Regions from separate parts of the Pseudovibrio sp. Ad5 genome, predicted to be linked through region 4. Evidence: riboswitches for the same ligand, from Rfam matches in the RefSeq annotation. Region 4 holds a riboswitch; each other region holds the start of a gene.
What was found. Region 4 has a riboswitch for cobalamin ahead of PsAD5_RS09220 (TonB-dependent receptor plug domain-containing protein). Riboswitches for the same ligand answer to the same signal wherever they lie in the genome.
Positions count from the first base shown of each region.

Region 1: linked by a shared signal. The riboswitch ahead of cobU (bifunctional adenosylcobinamide kinase/adenosylcobinamide-phosphate guanylyltransferase) and the one ahead of PsAD5_RS09220 (TonB-dependent receptor plug domain-containing protein) in region 4 are both predicted to bind cobalamin.
Region 2: linked by a shared signal. The riboswitch ahead of PsAD5_RS26460 (ABC transporter ATP-binding protein) and the one ahead of PsAD5_RS09220 (TonB-dependent receptor plug domain-containing protein) in region 4 are both predicted to bind cobalamin.
Region 3: linked by a shared signal. The riboswitch ahead of PsAD5_RS23815 (energy-coupling factor ABC transporter permease) and the one ahead of PsAD5_RS09220 (TonB-dependent receptor plug domain-containing protein) in region 4 are both predicted to bind cobalamin.

Region 1 is NZ_LMCH01000025.1:92,338-96,547, forward strand. Features, by position in the region: gene PsAD5_RS12690 (cysteine synthase A) at 1-39, opposite strand, end outside; gene PsAD5_RS12695 (hypothetical protein) at 285-974, opposite strand; tRNA gene PsAD5_RS12700 (tRNA-Asn) at 1,688-1,762, opposite strand; tRNA gene PsAD5_RS12705 (tRNA-Asn) at 1,802-1,876, opposite strand; tRNA gene PsAD5_RS12710 (tRNA-Asn) at 1,916-1,990, opposite strand; cobalamin riboswitch at 2,251-2,459, shown strand; gene cobU (bifunctional adenosylcobinamide kinase/adenosylcobinamide-phosphate guanylyltransferase) at 2,596-3,156, shown strand; gene cobW (cobalamin biosynthesis protein CobW) at 3,153-4,210, shown strand, end outside.
Region 2 is NZ_LMCH01000066.1:291,399-295,608, forward strand. Features, by position in the region: gene PsAD5_RS26450 (RNA ligase family protein) at 1-580, shown strand, start outside; cobalamin riboswitch at 1,388-1,597, shown strand; gene PsAD5_RS26460 (ABC transporter ATP-binding protein) at 1,942-2,724, shown strand; gene PsAD5_RS26465 (ABC transporter substrate-binding protein) at 2,737-3,675, shown strand; gene PsAD5_RS26470 (FecCD family ABC transporter permease) at 3,678-4,210, shown strand, end outside.
Region 3 is NZ_LMCH01000065.1:141,675-145,884, forward strand. Features, by position in the region: gene ettA (energy-dependent translational throttle protein EttA) at 1-884, opposite strand, end outside; gene PsAD5_RS23815 (energy-coupling factor ABC transporter permease) at 1,108-1,773, opposite strand; cobalamin riboswitch at 1,810-2,020, opposite strand; gene PsAD5_RS23825 (hypothetical protein) at 2,377-3,192, opposite strand; gene PsAD5_RS23830 (EAL domain-containing protein) at 3,619-4,210, shown strand, end outside.
Region 4 is NZ_LMCH01000015.1:95,342-99,551, reverse strand. Features, by position in the region: gene PsAD5_RS09225 (ABC transporter substrate-binding protein) at 1-340, opposite strand, end outside; gene PsAD5_RS09220 (TonB-dependent receptor plug domain-containing protein) at 438-2,258, opposite strand; cobalamin riboswitch at 2,435-2,647, opposite strand; gene PsAD5_RS09215 (DMT family transporter) at 2,824-3,717, opposite strand; gene PsAD5_RS09210 (formate--tetrahydrofolate ligase) at 4,050-4,210, shown strand, end outside.

The sequences.
Region 1 (4,210 bases), on a different contig from region 4:
GTTGCCGATGGCTTCGATGGCAGAGGCGCGCGTATCCATAGTTTCTCTCAAATAATTCGTATGACCAAAAATCAGAATGCGGGTGTTTACCCCTTTTGAGACCACGCTACTGTGCTGACCTCACGAGAACAAGAAATGGGCTGCCAAAGGGTGCGTCAGACTAGGATATTATTCTCTTTGCAATTGCGCATGAGAACAAAATTGCTCACGGGGTGCGTGGCTTTCGAATGAGTGCGCTAAATGCGATTTGAGAGAGTATCGATTTGCGCGCAGTCCAGTCTTCGTCAGGATCTGCTTTCCAGCCAGGTGATGGCATCCTTGGTGGCTTTCCAGAGGATCTCGCCGTTCTCACCTGCGCGTAGCATGAAGGAGTTATGGACTTCCTTCGGGACGGGCTGCACTTCCAGCAGGTTCACCTGCGTATCCAGCGCCGGGGCAAAAGCTTCCTTGCGGGTGATGACAAAGCGCTCATCAGTTGGCACGCGGGACTGGTCTTTCTTCAGGCTGGCAGACTGCAGTGCTTTGTTGTGAGTGGCAGGTTGCATCACGGTGACGGCAATGGCTCTGCCATCTGGCAGCAGATGCGTCTCGTTTTGCTGGACCTCGGAATTGTAAATGACCTCGCCGTGGGTATCGATCAACTCGACCCACAGGGTCTTGCGGCCCTCAATTTCCACCTCACCAACCCAGATGGACAAATCACTCTCTAATGGATCGGCGTAGGGAGTTTTGGAGGGCGGAGCAACGGTGACGGCCAGATAATCCTCTGGCATGGCGTAGGTGTTGCCATTGTCGGATTTTTCGATGAGCTGAGGGCCTGATGTTGTGGCAGGCGCGGAGGCGGGGGGCGTTTCTGCGTGCGAAGGCGCAGCCAAAGCGAGTGGCGCAGCGATGCAGGCGGCAAGAAACCCTGATCTTGTGAGATGCAACTTGAAGGTTTGCGGCAGACCGCAGGATGGCAACAGACTACTCATTTATGGCTCCCTGACTTTTACGCAGCAACTTTCCCAGAGGGGGCGCCTTATTATGTGCACTTCACTAGTCATCACTTAGTAGTGATTATGATAATATGCACTAGATATATTAGAGGTATACGCATTTACTTAGAGTATCTATGCCATAATAATTGTATATAAATTATGTTTCGCGTATTTATACTTTCAGGTTATTTAAATGCTATTATGTAAAATTTTCATTGTGTTGATTTGCTATAGGATTTGGATAGAACTGTGATGTAGATCGCAGTTTGTGCATATGGCAAAAAAATCTAGTATTTTTCCGCATGAGCTAAGCTTTTGAAAGAACAGCGCTTCATTTCGGCCAATTTTTTATGGGTGCCAAGGGCCATTAGGCGGTATTTGAGCTCGTTGCTGATATGCACAGCTCTCCCAACTTATGAACTCCCTGAAAATTGAAGGAGCCAGAGCTGCGTCAGTGGGTGGCCATGTGCAGGATCAGGGTGAGTTTTAGCGCAAAATGGAACGCCTCCGCTTTTGTGCGGAAGAGAGTTCTACCCAAATGGACTTTATGTCTTCGGCCAGCGGCACTTGATAGTGCTGCACCTTCGCTTCGCGTGAACATGGTTTTCTACCCATCATTTTTCTTGTTTTCTGGATAGACGCGCACGCACGTGTTTTGTGAAGAGAAGAGCTGTTTTAAGAAGAAGGGGAGGATAAAGAGAGAAGTATGGCTCCCCGGGCCGGATTCGAACCAGCGACCAAGCGGTTAACAGCCGCTTGCTCTACCACTGAGCTACCGGGGATCATACTATGTTGCCATTGGCGGCGATCGATAAAAGAAGTGGCTCCCCGGGCCGGATTCGAACCAGCGACCAAGCGGTTAACAGCCGCTTGCTCTACCACTGAGCTACCGGGGATCACGATGATCTTGCCGTATGGCTGCAAACGAAAAAGGATGGCTCCCCGGGCCGGATTCGAACCAGCGACCAAGCGGTTAACAGCCGCTTGCTCTACCACTGAGCTACCGGGGATCATGACACCCTTGCGAGTTTGCCTCGCCGTTTGCGTGAGGAGGCTTTTACAGAGGCATGTTGTGTTTGCCAAGTCGTTTTTTGCGTATTTTTCGATTTGTGGACAGTTTCTCTATTTTTTTATTGAGATATCCAAGGGGGTTAGCCAGAAATCTCCAAAAACCGCGGATTTTGCGGGTTTGATTTTCCGGTGATGTTGGAATCCTCACAAAGACAATTGACAGGAGAGCTGATTGCGCCCCACACTTAAGGCCAGAACTCCAGTTTCTTTTTGTTCCGGCTCAGGCTTTGGAATGACAAGATTAAACGGGAATGCGGTTCCATATATTATGGAGACAAGCCGCAGCTGCCCCCGCAACTGTGAGCGGTGAGACCTTAGCGAAAATCCCACTGGCCTTTTAAGGGCTGGGAAGGGGCTATGGTCGGTTGAGCCGCAAGCCAGGAGACCGGCTGGAGATATGATTTGACATAGGACTGCTGTCGGGTGGACGGCGAGAGGTGCTCATGACGCATATTTTCCTGTCTCCGTGCGAGACAGTTGCTGTACTTTCATATTCTTTGACTGAAGCCCCGGCTTCTTTGCGCTTGCTGACCAGCTAACCCAGATGGCTGAACAGAGAGGCGACCTTGGTGTTCGCCATTGCCTGGTTACGGGTGGAGCTCGTTCCGGGAAAAGCGCATATGCGGAAAAGCTGGTTATAAGCAGCGGGCGACGCCCGACTTATATCGCGACAGGCCAGGCCTTTGACGGTGAAATGGAGGAGCGTATCGCGCATCATAAGATGCAGCGGGGCGACCTTTGGGACACTGTTGAGGAGCCGCTGGAGCTTGTGCGCGTGCTGGAAACGCATGCCAGCAGCGATCGTGCGATCCTCGTTGATTGTCTGACGCTTTGGCTTTCCAACCTTATGCACGGGTCGCGGGACTGGACCGTGGAGCTTGAGCGGCTTGAGGCGGTTCTTAGCTCTTTGCCGTGCCCTGTTGTGTTTGTTGGCAATGAAGTGGGCATGGGCATTGTGCCTGAAAACGCCATGGCCCGCGCCTTTCGAGATGAAGCTGGCCGCCTGAACCAGCGTATCGCCGACCTCTGCCATTTTGTGATGTTTGTGGCTGCTGGGCAGCCTTTGCAGCTGAAGCCTGCTGTTTTACCGGAGATTTCCCTATGACTGTTTCTTTTGCTGCACCTTCTAAAAAAATCCCTGCTGTCATTATCACTGGTTTTCTGGGGGCCGGAAAAACAACGCTGGTGCGTAACCTGCTGATGAAGGCACAGAACAAGCGCATAGCGCTGATCGTCAATGAGTTCGGCGAGATGGGTTTTGATGGCTCACTGGTGAATGGCTGTGCTGACCCGGACTGTTCTGCTGATGAAGTGGTGGAGCTGGCCAATGGCTGCATTTGCTGCACGGTAGCTGATGATTTTCTGCCGACCATGGAGATGCTTCTGGAGCGCGAGCAGGTGCCGGATGTGGTTGTGATTGAAACCTCTGGCCTTGCTCTGCCACAGCCGTTGGTGCGGGCGTTCAACTGGCCTTCTGTCAAGCCACGTGTGACCGTTGACAGTGTGGTGACCGTGGTAGATGCACCGGCTGTTGCTGCTGGCAAAGTGGCCTGCGATGAAGAGGCTGTTGCTGCACAGCGGGCAGCGGATGATGCGCTGGACCATGAAAGCCCGGTGGAAGAGCTTTTTGCGGATCAGCTGACCTGTGCTGACCTTGTTGTGCTTTCCAAAGCGGACCTTTTGAGCGAGGCAGAGCTGGCGGCTGTCAAGCAGACGATCCGTGGCCGGGTGCGTGATGGGGTTGAGATTGTGGCTGCCTCTCATGGCGAGCTGGCGCTGGATGTTCTGCTTGGGCGTGATGCCGGGGCCGAAGATGATATGGACTTGCGTCTTTCTCACCATGAAGCGCAGCATGCTCACGACCACGACCACGACCACGACCACGACCACGACCACCATCATCATCACGATCATTCTCATGATGATTTTGAGAGTTTTGTACTGCCAACCCGCCGGTTTGCTTCAATTGATGAGGTGAAGGCACAGGTGGAAGCGGCCATGAAGGTTTCTGGTGTGTTGCGCATTAAGGGCAGTGTGGTGGTTGAGGGCAAGGCCGCGCCGGTGCTGGTGCAGGCGGTTGGGCCGCGTGTGGAGGCCTGGTTTGCGGCTGGCAGTGAAAGCCACTCCAAACTTGTTGTGATCGGCCTTGCGGGGCTGGA
Region 2 (4,210 bases), on a different contig from region 4:
AATGAGCGATGACAAGATCCTGCGGGATTTGGCGGTTCTGGAAAGCGCAGCAGAGGTCGTCTTTACCGAGAAGATGGACGGCGAGAATACGACTATCCTGCAGAGTGGATGCCATGCGCGTAGCCCTGACAGTGGGTATCATCCATCCCGTGATTGGATGAAAGCTTTTGCGGCAGGTGTTTCGCCGTGTCTTGCTGAGGATGAGCGGATCGTCGGTGAGTATCTGTTTGCCCGTCATTCCGTCGCTTATGACAGGTTGCCTACTTACTTTCTAGGTTTTGCATGGATTGTTGGCGGCGTCACACAGAGTTGGGATGCGACGCTGGACCGTTTCTCAGAGCTGGGCATTGCTCCTGTTCCGGTGTTGCACAGGGGCGTTTTCACTCAAGCAAGCGTTGACAGAGTGCTGAACGGGCTCAACCTGAGCAAGCAGGAGGGCTTTGTCGTGCGAACCACTGAGGCTTTCCAAGAGGCTGACATGGCAACACATATGGCCAAGTATGTGCGCGCAGATCACGTACAGAGTGACACCCACTGGATGCATGGTGAGATTACCAAGAACGGGTTGCGAAGGAGCTAGGAGCACCTGAGCATTTGGCTCTGGATCTCGGATCTGCGCTGCGCTTGTCCGGGAAGACGGTGGGGTGTGCTGTTATTGCAGGTTTTCTTTGATAATCCGGGCAAATTTTTGAGCGATTTTTTTGTTTGGGAGCTTCCTATAGTACGCACCTTGTCCTTTTACCGTAACCTCCAACTCGTTGTTACTGAGTCTTCGAAATCTCGCTGATTGGCCTATCCCATTATTATTGTACTCTGGGAAACTTCCGATGATTATAGTTGCATCATCAGCATTTACTTGTGGCTGACTTGGATGACGAAAGCCTCCCCAAATACAGCCATTCGGCGGCCTTTCATCAACTGAGTGACGGACTTTGCTATGGTATGCGGGGCTTGACATTGTGCAGGGGGCTATACCGTGATTTCTAAAGATAGCAAGCAACTTGCGAGAAAGCTCCTGGTTCGTCATTGATGAATCGATTTTCACAATCTCCGTATGTCCAGGTGTCGGCAGGAGAGGTCCAATCAATAAACATCCCGAAACTGCAAAACAGACAGCGAAGACACTCAAGATTATCGAAGTCTTTTTAATGACTGTTTTCATCTCTTTTCACTTATTGCTATCCGGATGGTCAAAGTTGGTGAATTCAAGCAATCTCTGTTTGGTCATTGCCAAGAGCCTAGCAAGGCGTTGTCACAAGTGAAACTCATGGAAAACTTGGGATGGTTTTGCGAAAGTATTTGAGTGTTTCAAGTGAGTTGCTGGCAATTGCTATCAACAGCACCTCAGGTCTATTCTCGAAAGCGCTTGCAATTGAGGTCTGCAAAATTCAGTATGCGGGCCTATGGTTTCTGAGGTGCGAAAGGCCTCGGGATTAAAAGGGAACACGGTGAAGTGTAGCCAACAGGCGCTAATTCCGTGACTGCCCCCGCAACTGTAAGCGGCGAGCGACGCCAAGCATGCCACTGGAGAGATCCGGGAAGGCTGGCTGAGCACAGACCCGCGAGTCAGGAGACCTGCCATTATGTTTCACTTCAACCCGGGCGGGGCGTCCCGGAGGAGGCCATAATGGTTGCATTGGCGCAAGCCTCTCACATATCCGGTTTCTGTTTGCCCCTGCCGTTGCGCGGAGGGCGTTATGTTACCTGTTTCCTCAAGACTTAAACTTTATCCCGGATCGTTTTGCGAACCGCTGATGGTCGACGCGCGTGTGTGCTTGACTTTTGCCTCAGGATTCGACAATCAATGTAACGTTATAACGTTACATTGATGATGTGTAGCGTTTCACTCGGGTGGGTTGGTACGATGCTTGATCTTGTTTCTCATCATTTGGGCACCGTTGGCTGCCCGATTGGGGCTGAGCTGCGCACGGGTGCTTTGGCATGAGCGCGGTTTTTGTTTCTGTGTGCGATGTTTCGTGGGCGCCTGATCGGAAGAGTTCGTTGGTGTTACAGCCACTGAGTTTTGAGTTGGCTGCGGGGCAAGTGCTTGGCGTGGTTGGCGCGAACGGGGCTGGCAAGTCTACGTTGTTGCGGCTGCTCTATCGGTTCAACAAGCCGATGAGCGGGCAGATTTGCGTTGGCGGTGATGACATCTGGTCCCTCTCCGCCAAGATCACGGCACAGCGGGTGGCAGCGGTATTGCAAGAGCAGCCGACGGATTTTGCGCTGAGGGTGCGTGAGATTGTGGAGCTGGGACGCACGCCGTATCGCAGTGGGTTAGCAGCTTCCGGAGAACGAGACCGGCAGGTGGTGGACCGTGCGATCCGCGCTTTGCAGCTGGATGCCTTGGCCGGACGGTTGTTTGGCACGCTTTCTGGCGGAGAGCGGCAGCGGGTTATGGTGGCGCGGGCGTTGGCGCAGGAGCCAGAGCTGCTCATTTTGGATGAGCCGACCAACCATCTCGACATTCGCCATCAGCTAGAAATTCTGAAGCTCATTGAAGAGCTGGATCTGACGATCATCACCAGCCTGCATGACCTGAACATGGCAGCTGAGGTGTGTGACCAGATCCTGTTGCTGGACCACGGGCAAATGCTTGGATTTGGGGTGCCGGAGCAGATCCTCTCTCCCGCTTTGGTTTCCAAGGCTTTTCAGGTGCGCACAACGCGCGAACAGCTGGTGGACCGACAACACTCTCTTCTGACATTTGATCTGCATTCTTAAGGGTACTTTTTCATGAAAAAACTTGGTTTGGCGCTGGCTGCGGCGCTGCTTTCCTCTTCCGCTGCGCTGGCAGAGGTTTCCGTCAAGAGCTGTAACCGCACTGTCGAATTTGATGGCGTGCCGCAGCGGGCGGTATCGCATGACTCCAACCTCACAGAAATGATGCTGGCACTGGAGTTGCAGGACAACATGGTGGGCTACACCGGTATTTCTGGGTGGAAGACGCTGGATGAAGAGCTCACGGATCAAGTGGCTGTGCTGCCGGAGCTTGCCCCAAAGTATCCGAACAAAGAAATCCTAATTGGTGCTGACGCGGATTTCTTTTTTGCAGGTTGGAATTATGGTATGAGGGTTGGTGGCGAGCTCACACCGGAGACGCTGGAGCCGTTCGGTATCAAGGTGTACGAGCTGACCGAGAGCTGCATCCATATTGGCGAGAAGCCAAAGGTTTCCATGGATGACATGTACAATGATCTTTTGAACCTTGGCCGCATCTTTGATGTTGAAGAGCGGGCGGAAGCGTTGGTGCAGGCTTATCGCGAAGACCTTGCGCAGTTCAAAGCTGGCTTGAAGGCTGCTGACACACCTCTGCGTGTGTTTGTTTATGACGGAGGTGAAGATTCTCCGTTCACTGCTGGTCGTTATGGGATGCCAACCGCGCTGATTGAGGCTGCTGGCGGCACCAACGTGACGGATACATTGGATAAGAGCTGGGTGCGCGTGAACTGGGAGGCTGTGGTTGAGACCAACCCGGAAGTGATCGTGATTATCAACTACGGCGAAGTGACTGCTGCGCAGAAGCGTGAGTTCATGCTCAACAACCCCGCCTTTGCGGATATGGATGCGGTGAAGAATGACCGGTTCGTGACGCTGGAATATGCTGAAGCAACTCCGGGACCACGGAACATCAAGGCGATCAAGAAACTCGCAACCGCATTCTGGGGTAACTAACAATGAGCGAAGGAACCGGCGTTGTTGTAGCCCCCAAAGAGGGCTCTTCTCATCATTTGCTGCAGATTTGCTGCGTGGGATTGGCTGCGCTGGTTCTTTCTGTCTGCCTTGCGGTCTCCGTTGGGGCGGTTTCCATTTCCATGGAGACTGTATGGGGTGTTCTTGCCAACAAACTGGTGCCGGGCACGGTTGAGCCGAGCTGGTCGCTGGGGCGGGAGAGCATTCTCTGGGAGATCCGCCTGCCCCGTGCGCTGCTGGCGATCATGGTGGGGGCCGGGCTTTCCATCGTGGGAGCTTGCCTTCAATCCGTCACCCGCAACCCGCTAGCTGACCCGCATTTGATCGGCATTTCAGCTGGTGGCGCGTTTGGGGCGGTGTTGGCTCTGCTGCATACGGGGCTGTTTTTGGGGATGCTCACCGTACCTTTGCTGGCGTTTCTGGGTGCTCTTGGGGCAACGCTGCTGGTGATTGGGGTGGCGAAGTTTACAAGCGCTACCAGTGCCGACCGTCTGGTGCTGACGGGTGTAGCTGTGAG
Region 3 (4,210 bases), on a different contig from region 4:
TGAGCAGTCAACAGCGCATCATAAGCATTGATACGCGCTTTTGACTTGGTCTGACGGCCCTTCGGCGTCATGCCCATCCATTCCTGCTCACGCTTGATAGCGCGGGAACGAGCCATGTTCTCACGGCCTTCCTGCTCCATGCGCTTAGTTTTCTGACCAAGGTAAGTGGAGTAGTTGCCTTCATAAGGAATGCCCTGACCGCGGTCGAGTTCCAGAATCCAGCCAGTCACGTTGTCAAGGAAGTAGCGATCGTGGGTAATGATCAGCACTGAACCCTTAAACTCACGCAGATGGCGTTCCAGCCAGTGCACGGTCTCAGCGTCAAGGTGGTTGGTTGGTTCGTCAAGCAGCATCAGGTCAGGCTCGGACAAGAGCAGCTGACACAACGCGATACGGCGACGCTCACCACCAGAAAGGTTATTTACAGGAGAGTCGGATGGAGGGCAGCGAAGCGCTTCCATTGCCATCTCAACCTGGCTTTCCAGATTCCACAGATCTTGCGCATCAATGATGTCCTGCAGCTGAGCACCTTCATCGGCTGTCTCATCTGAGTAGTTCATCATCAGTTCGTTATAACGATCCAGAAGTGCCTGCTTGTGCGCAACGCCTTCCATCACGTTTTCAAGGACGGTCTTGTCCTCATTCAGCTTTGGTTCCTGCGGCAGGTAGCCAACCTTGGCACCTTCTGCAGCCCATGCCTCACCGGTGTACTCTTTATCAAGACCAGCCATGATCTTCAAAAGAGTAGACTTACCTGCACCGTTTGGACCAAGGATACCGATTTTCGCATCCGGGTAGAAAGACAGGTGAATATTGTCGAGTACTTTTTTTGCACCGTAGGCCTTGGAGACCCCGTGCATGTGATAGATGAACTGGCGCGCCATGGACTGCCTGCATCTCCTGATCTGTGTAAACAATGAAATCTCTGGAGAGCACTCATAGTGGAAGCAGCGCCAAGGGGCAATCCATAACACTTCAGCGATGATCAAATCCGTCGCTTTTTCTCCTCAAACGGAGAATTTCACGACAACACCTGGTCACTTCCACGCAAGAAAAAGGGCAGCAGGTTTACACTGCCGCCCCAATAACAAACAAACTCGTGAAAACTTACGCAAGCTTCAACTGCGGAACCACTGTCAGGTTCCGAACAATCGCATTGTCTTCAACGGCCTTGAGCCCCTTCACAGCAATGAAGGTGACCAATGGCTCACACGCAACAATTGCCAGATAAGACAGAGCAAACTGCGCCCATGCCGTAAACGGCGTAGCAACGTCCCCAATCATCAACCAGAAGCCAACCATGCCGGTCACGCCAGCATAATACATCGCATCCAACTTCAGAATCTGCGCAAAGCTCACACGCTTGGTCAGTTCCTTGGAAAACAGCTCACGGCCACTCAGGTAGTGAACGGCAATCAGCGGCAACATCAAAGACAGGCTGTTGACGCCAAGGTGGTACATGTCCTGCGGATCAAAAGCGAGCGCCTGAAACAGCAAGCCAATGGCAAACCCAAGCAGAACAGGGGTAAACCCGAGCGTCAGATACATCGCCATCGCACCAACGAAGTGAAGTTCTGATGCTCCAACAGACATATGGAAGCTCTGCATGAAAATGGAGAAGAAAACCGCAGCCAATAGCGTTTTCAGTGGTGTGAATGGCTCTTTCAGGAATTCGGAGATCTGCTCTTTGCAGCCCCAGACAATAACGCCAACGGCCCCTGCATTGGCAGCAATAACCTTGGCGGCGGAAACGTAACCCGGTTCAATATGCATTTAATATGCTCCTCTTCGCACCCTCCGTGCGGTCATGAGTTTATGTCGTGTCGGGCAGGTTTCCTGGCTTATGGCTTTTGCGTCCTCCGCCTTCCCAGAGATCATCTCCAGTGGCTTTTATGAAGAAGGCACCACGTAACAGTTGCGGGGGCAGCTGCGGTTCGGGCCCATCTTTGGTCATCCCTACCGCATTCCCTTTTCATCCAAGAAGCTTGGCTTCTACAGAACCCAACAGCGGGAATATCCTAAATTACAAGAGAAGACACAACTAGAAATAAGAGGTAGTTGGAATAAGCAACAATCAGAGGGATGCAACGGCCTTCGTAACCCGCCAGAGCTGCAGGCAAAAAAAGAGGCGTGTACCCGTTGGTACACGCCTTTAAGAAAGTTGACACTCCCCCATCCGAGTGCCAGCCGAAGCTGTATTTAGAAATATCAGAGTGCCCCACCTCTTCATTGATCTTCATCAAAATAAATAAAATTACCTCAGAAACATCGGATATTATTCAACATTACAAAAGCACTCAGATTTTCAATCGATTAAAACTAGAATAGATCAAATATATCTCGTGCATCTTGCAACGAAAGTCTCAGTATTTTCTATTAGTTCTTGCTATAAGTTCTCTCCGAAGGTGCCTGCCACGAATATTTCCTTAGCCAATGCTCCTCAGGAGAAATCACAAAGCTCCAGGAGTTCTGCTGCTCTCCAGAATCATCAGGAGTTGAATCCGGTGTCTGAATGGAAGCATTTTGGCTGGCAGAAATCTGGATTTTAAGCACCCCCTCACCTTTTCCAGCAAGCTTCAGCAAGCCAAGATCACTGTGAGATCGTCCAAGAAAAATCTGGGGTGCTGTTCCTATCCTCTCCCAGATAGTTCGGGCAAGATCTGTTGAAGACATCGGCGCTACGTGGGGAGTAACCTCGATAACCCGAAATCTCGGAAGTCCATAATTCAACTCCGCCATTGTGCGGTCTACTTCATGATCTCCAAAGCTTAAAACCCAAATCTGAAAGTGATGCTCTTTTAAAAAGCCCACCAGCTCTTTCAGAGGCTGAAAAGCGAACTCTCTATACGTTGCGCCAACAGCCTTCGGCCCGTGTAATGACAGATGAGCACGTACACTCTCAGAATAAACAGCAAAGCTTCCAAAACTGTCGCCAGCTTCAGGTGGCGTCACTTCATTGTCTGCGCCAGCCAGCGCGTCACTCCATAAAGCCCCATCGCCAACCAAAACAGCAACACGGTCATCGAGTTTCACATATTCAGGGCTCCCAGCCCGAGCCATACGCTCAATGCTTTCTACGATACCATGGCGTGCTGTGGTTGAGCTCCAACTCGGCAAGATGTTATCTCGCTCACCACCAGTTGGCTGCAAAACCGAAACCGCTGAGTATAAAAACAAGCTGGACCACTGCATCGTTCAAGACCACCTGAAAGTTGTTTCAGCAAGATGGTGAACTACAATGCACATCAATTGCCCATAAAAAATGAACTAAATGCTCTCGTGAAAAGAGAAGAGAATCATAATTGACAGCCCGTCCCTCTTTCCTCTCAACTTGAAGATAAATACGAGTATTCACGTATATAAAGAATTTCACTCAACGAAACATTTACTTACAATTTTCATAAATTTGCTTTGGACGTGTCAGATAAACGTCATATGCACCGCACTTTTCGATACTTTTTAGAATTAAACCCGGTTCATCCCTAGAATTCTTAATAAATGCGCAATAATTTCAAACAATTATGCCGAGGAATTTCCTGGGGTACCCAAATGCATTTTCGAGCCCTCTTACTTCCTGTATTGCTCCTTTTCGTTTTAATTGGTTTATCGATACACTTCATGTCAGCGTCATCGTATGCGTCGATTTTCGATCCTGCGACAGGTGGCCTGCACAATCAGCTCAATCAAGCTGAACTGCTCACTCAGCAGCAGAACCTATGGACCATATTGTCTGTTGGATTGTTCGCGCTTGGTGTTCTTGGAATACTTATTGTCTATTCCAGCCTGTTTATTCAGGAGCGTATGCGGGCGACGCGTTTTTTCAACCGTGCCCTTCTCCTCATCATCATCAGTTCAGCAGCATGCCTGCTCATCGACACAACGCTGAACTTGCCTGATGTAACGGCACAATTGATCCTCTGGCAGTCTCAAGTGGAATTCAGACCACAGGGGGACATCCACGCCGCTGCAATCCACGCAGCAATGGCAGCGATGATCGCAGTTCTGGCTTATCTGCCTCTATCCCATCAGCTGACACTGCGTGCGACGATCATTCTCGCACTCTCAATCGGCGGGGTCATCTACCCTGCCTACCTGAAGGGTGTCCAAGGGTTATTGCTTCATCCGATTAGCCAAAACACCGTGCTGTCAGTTGGTTTCGAGCAGATTGGCGGCGGTACCGTTGTCACATTGCTCGCAACCTTCGTAGCCT
Region 4 (4,210 bases):
GACCGCGCAGCATCTGGACTGTGGTTTGGTTTGTGTATGTCCCTGCGATCACCAGATCAGGGTTCATCAGATAGATTTCTTCCGCCCCGCCGAAGTTGACCGGATAGGCCTTTGCCTCTTTACTCATGACGGAGAGCGTTGGGTCAGATGCTAATTTGGAGACTGATACAAGTTGTTCTTTGCCCGCAAGTAGCATGGAAAACTGGTCGGTGCACAGGTTCATGGAGACAACTCGCCGGGGTGCCTCCGCCTCGCTCTGGTCCGCTCGTACAACAGCAGGACTGATTGCCAGAGCCATCAGAAACGCCATTTGCATGATCTTTTTGATCTTATTTCGCATTTCGACCTTTTGAAAGGCGTACAGACATTGGAAGGCAGCCCGAGCAGAGCCTTCCCCTGCAAGATGCCGCTCAGCTTTCACCGAGCGGCATACTTAATCAGAAACTGGCAGTAAGACCAGCGTAAACGGAAAGACCCGGTGTCTGATAGTCTTTGATCCGCTCATAATCCTGATCCAGCAAGTTTTCACCGCGGACGTGGAACGTCAGATTCTCAGTGTACTGATAAGCAGCTTTGGCATTGACCAGAACGAAGTCGTCGAGCTCACCGTCATCTTCGATACCGGAGACGTAACTGGTATTGAGGTTGAGGGTCAGCACATCAACGGGCTTGTAAGTTGCCCCGACATTCACATCATGCAGCGGTACACGGCGCAGACGTTTTTTGTCTGGTCCAACAGCCCATGTGTAAGTGTAGGCAGCATTGAAGCTCAGATTGTCGAGAACATCCCAGTTAGCAGACAGCTCCGCACCTTGGCTGCGGGACATGCCGTTGATCTGTACGTATTTATTGGTTGTACGGTCATATCTAATCAAATCTTCAGTCATGATCTGAAAATAGGTTCCTGAAAGTCTAAGTTTATCACCCAACAGATTCTGATCGATACCCAGGTCAAAACTCATGGCAGTTTCAGGTTCAAAATTTGGGTTCCCATATTTTACGTCATACAACTCATAAGATGATGGCGCTCGAAAACCATTCCCGAGGCTTGAATGGATACGCGTATCTTCAAGCAACTGATAGGAAATGGTTCCACGACCAGACCAATAAGCACCGAAATGAGAATGGTAATCCAAGCGAGAAGACACCGAGAGGCTTAGGTCATCTGATGGCTCAACCATTGCTTCAACAAAGCCACCAAAGATACGGCTACTACCATACTCAGTATAGTCTTCATGCATCCAATCGCCACCAAAATTCAAAGTAATTTCGTCTGTCGCTTCAAAGGTATTGAGAACGTCAAACTTGTAACGATCACCTGAGTACTTTTTGGAGAACCCGCCAAAGTATTGGCGCTTTGTATGAATGACCTGAAACGAAGCATCAGTTGTTACTCGATCATCAAACCAAGCAACATCTGCACCAAATTTTCCCATGTACTGATGAAAATCCTGCTCATCACGCCCATCTGGATCAGATCCCCCATCAAACTCGCTGTGACCATCCGTACCGCGTGCAACAAAATATAGGTTCAGAGCCTCTGTGACATCGACTGAACCTTTTGCAGAAAAGGTCAGGTTCTCATAACCGTCCTCATCTGCTGTGTCACTTTTTGGAGTTTGCGCGCTAAACCCATCAGTATGGTAGCGCTGCACATTTACTGCGATATCTGCTGTTTCAGTCGCCGCTTGAAATCCATAGGACGCGTTGACGGTTCCGTAGCTGCCGCCCTCGATGGCCGCATTATGCTTCACGGTGCCCGGCGCAGCGCGTTTGGTGATGATATTGATAACACCCCCCACCGCTTGGCCACCATATAATGCACTGTGCGAGCCTTTTAAGATTTCAATACGCTCAACATCATTAAGTAGGACATGCTCAAGGCGAGCTTCAACTTGCGTACCAGACGGGTCAGCAATATCGACACCATCCAGCAAAATCTTCGTGTAATAACCACTCATTCCACGAATGCGCAAAGCACTTGTTTTACCCGCTCCGCCGTTTTGCGAGAACGAGATACCCGGCAACTTTGTCAGGTATTCAGAGACAAACATAGCGCCGTCGTTCTTTAGGTCTTCTTCGGTCACGACATGTGTTGTGGAGCCGACTTTGCCGGCTTCGGTTTCCGTTCTGTTGGCGATGACGATGATGTCATCAAGCTCTGTCTCGTTTGCGGATGAGATAAGAGTTGAGCTGAAGAGCGCTGAAAGGGCTACGCCGGACTTGAGGGTAGCTGCGATCCAAGATGTGTTACGCACGAGTTTGGTCCATCATTCACAGCATCCATGTCGGATGCCATGCTGTTGATTGCATTGTGCGCCTTTGAAGAAACTTGGTTCTAACCCGTTGAAACAAAGTCAGATTCATCACCACTCAGACGCACTGTGAATGTCACCTGAACGGAATACCGCCCCTTAGCACGCCCCGTACCGTGGGTGAGTGACTGCATCTGGCAGGTCTCCTGGCTTGCGCGTCCTTATTGTTGCTCCGCCTTCCCAACACCGCTTTAAACAGCTGCATCAGTGGCATGTGTGAGCAACAACTCTACGCTTACAGTTGCGGGGGCAGCCACGGCTTTTCCAAATGGACCGTGTTCCCTTTTCATTTTTATCTGATCGACAAAAATACCAAATGCCCGGCTATTGATCAGATTTCAGGGGCTTCCGTCAACTGGCTGAGCGAGGAACTTGATAAAATTCGACCAATTGCCAGCTAAACTCACAGAATTTGCTGGAGAGAGCACATCTCCATATCTTGCGGTGCGACCACTTAAGGCCGCACCTGCTAGGGATGCTTAGGCGGCATCGCTACCTTCTCGTTTGCTTAGCTCATGAAAATCAAAGCACAGCCGAGAATGACGAGGAGTGCGCCGATCCATGCTCCAATGGCAGGGAACTCTTTGGTTTGCCACCATAAAACAGGTAGCATCATGGCTGGTGTGGTTGCTGACAAGGTAGAAACAATGCCAACTTCGCCACCGCTGAGTGCATAGAGGATCAGCGTCATACCGATCCCCATGCCCAGCATGCCGGACAAGGAGGCCAGTGCGACGATCTCTTTGTTGATTGGGTTCGCCAATCTGAATGGACGGCCCGGCAGGTAAAACAACACCAGCAAACCAAAGGCTGCAATGGTGCAGCGCATAAGAGAAATCGCAACAGGATCTGCTCCACTTTCCATAACGGGGCGAATGATGATTGACCCTACTGATTGGGAAAGTGCGGCCAACGTGCCAAAGAGGATACCAATGGCAACAGGACCTCTAATCGCCTCCCATTTATGGAGCTGGTCTTTGCGCTTTCCAAACGCAATGGAGAGAATAACGCCCACTAAAACGAATAAGATACCAACAAGCGCCTGAAATGACAGTTCCTCTGACAGAAACAACCAACCGAGAAGCGCTGAGATGGGTGCGTTCATGGAAAACAGGATGGCTGTGCGGCGCGGTCCCATACGGTTGAGCGTGAGGAACAGCAATGTGTCCCCCATGAAGATGCCGACAAAGCCAGAGAGAAAGATGAGAGAAGCGTGGCTTGAATCAACCGTATTCCATGTGCCTGTTGCAATGACATAGATACCCAGAAACACCACAACAAACCACATACGCACACAGTTGAAGCCAATGGCTCCAAGGTGTGCTGCAGGTTTTGCTGAAATGAGACCACCAATAGCCCAGGTGGCAGCGGCACCGAGCGCGGCAACTTCAAATAAAAACATGGGGTGACCTAACCGACGAAACTACGGCACGACGCAGTTTGTTTATAAAAGCCAACCAGCTCTACTGCTCTTGGATTTGCCGCGCAAGCGCAGTCTGGTGAATTTTAGAACAGACCAACAGCTATTCAGGCAATAATATTTCACATCTCAGCAAAAACACAGATGAGCACCGTTAACTAAGTTAGTTTCAAGTGCCCTACCTCAATCTTGAACTTTGCAGGTGCATTCGGTAGAGATTCTACGTAGAGATTACATTGCTGTTCCTGCCTGATTTGCGTTTTTGACGCTCTCTCCGGCTCATTTGATTACACGTTCTAATCTGGAGATTTTCCATGAAAGATATTGAAATTGCCCGCGCAGCAGACATGAAACCCATTGCGCGCATCGCTCAAAATCTGAAGATCCCGGAGGACGCTCTTGAACCTTATGGCCGGTTTAAAGCCAAGGTTAATCTGGATGAGATGCCTGAGCTGAGCAGTAATCCATATGGAAA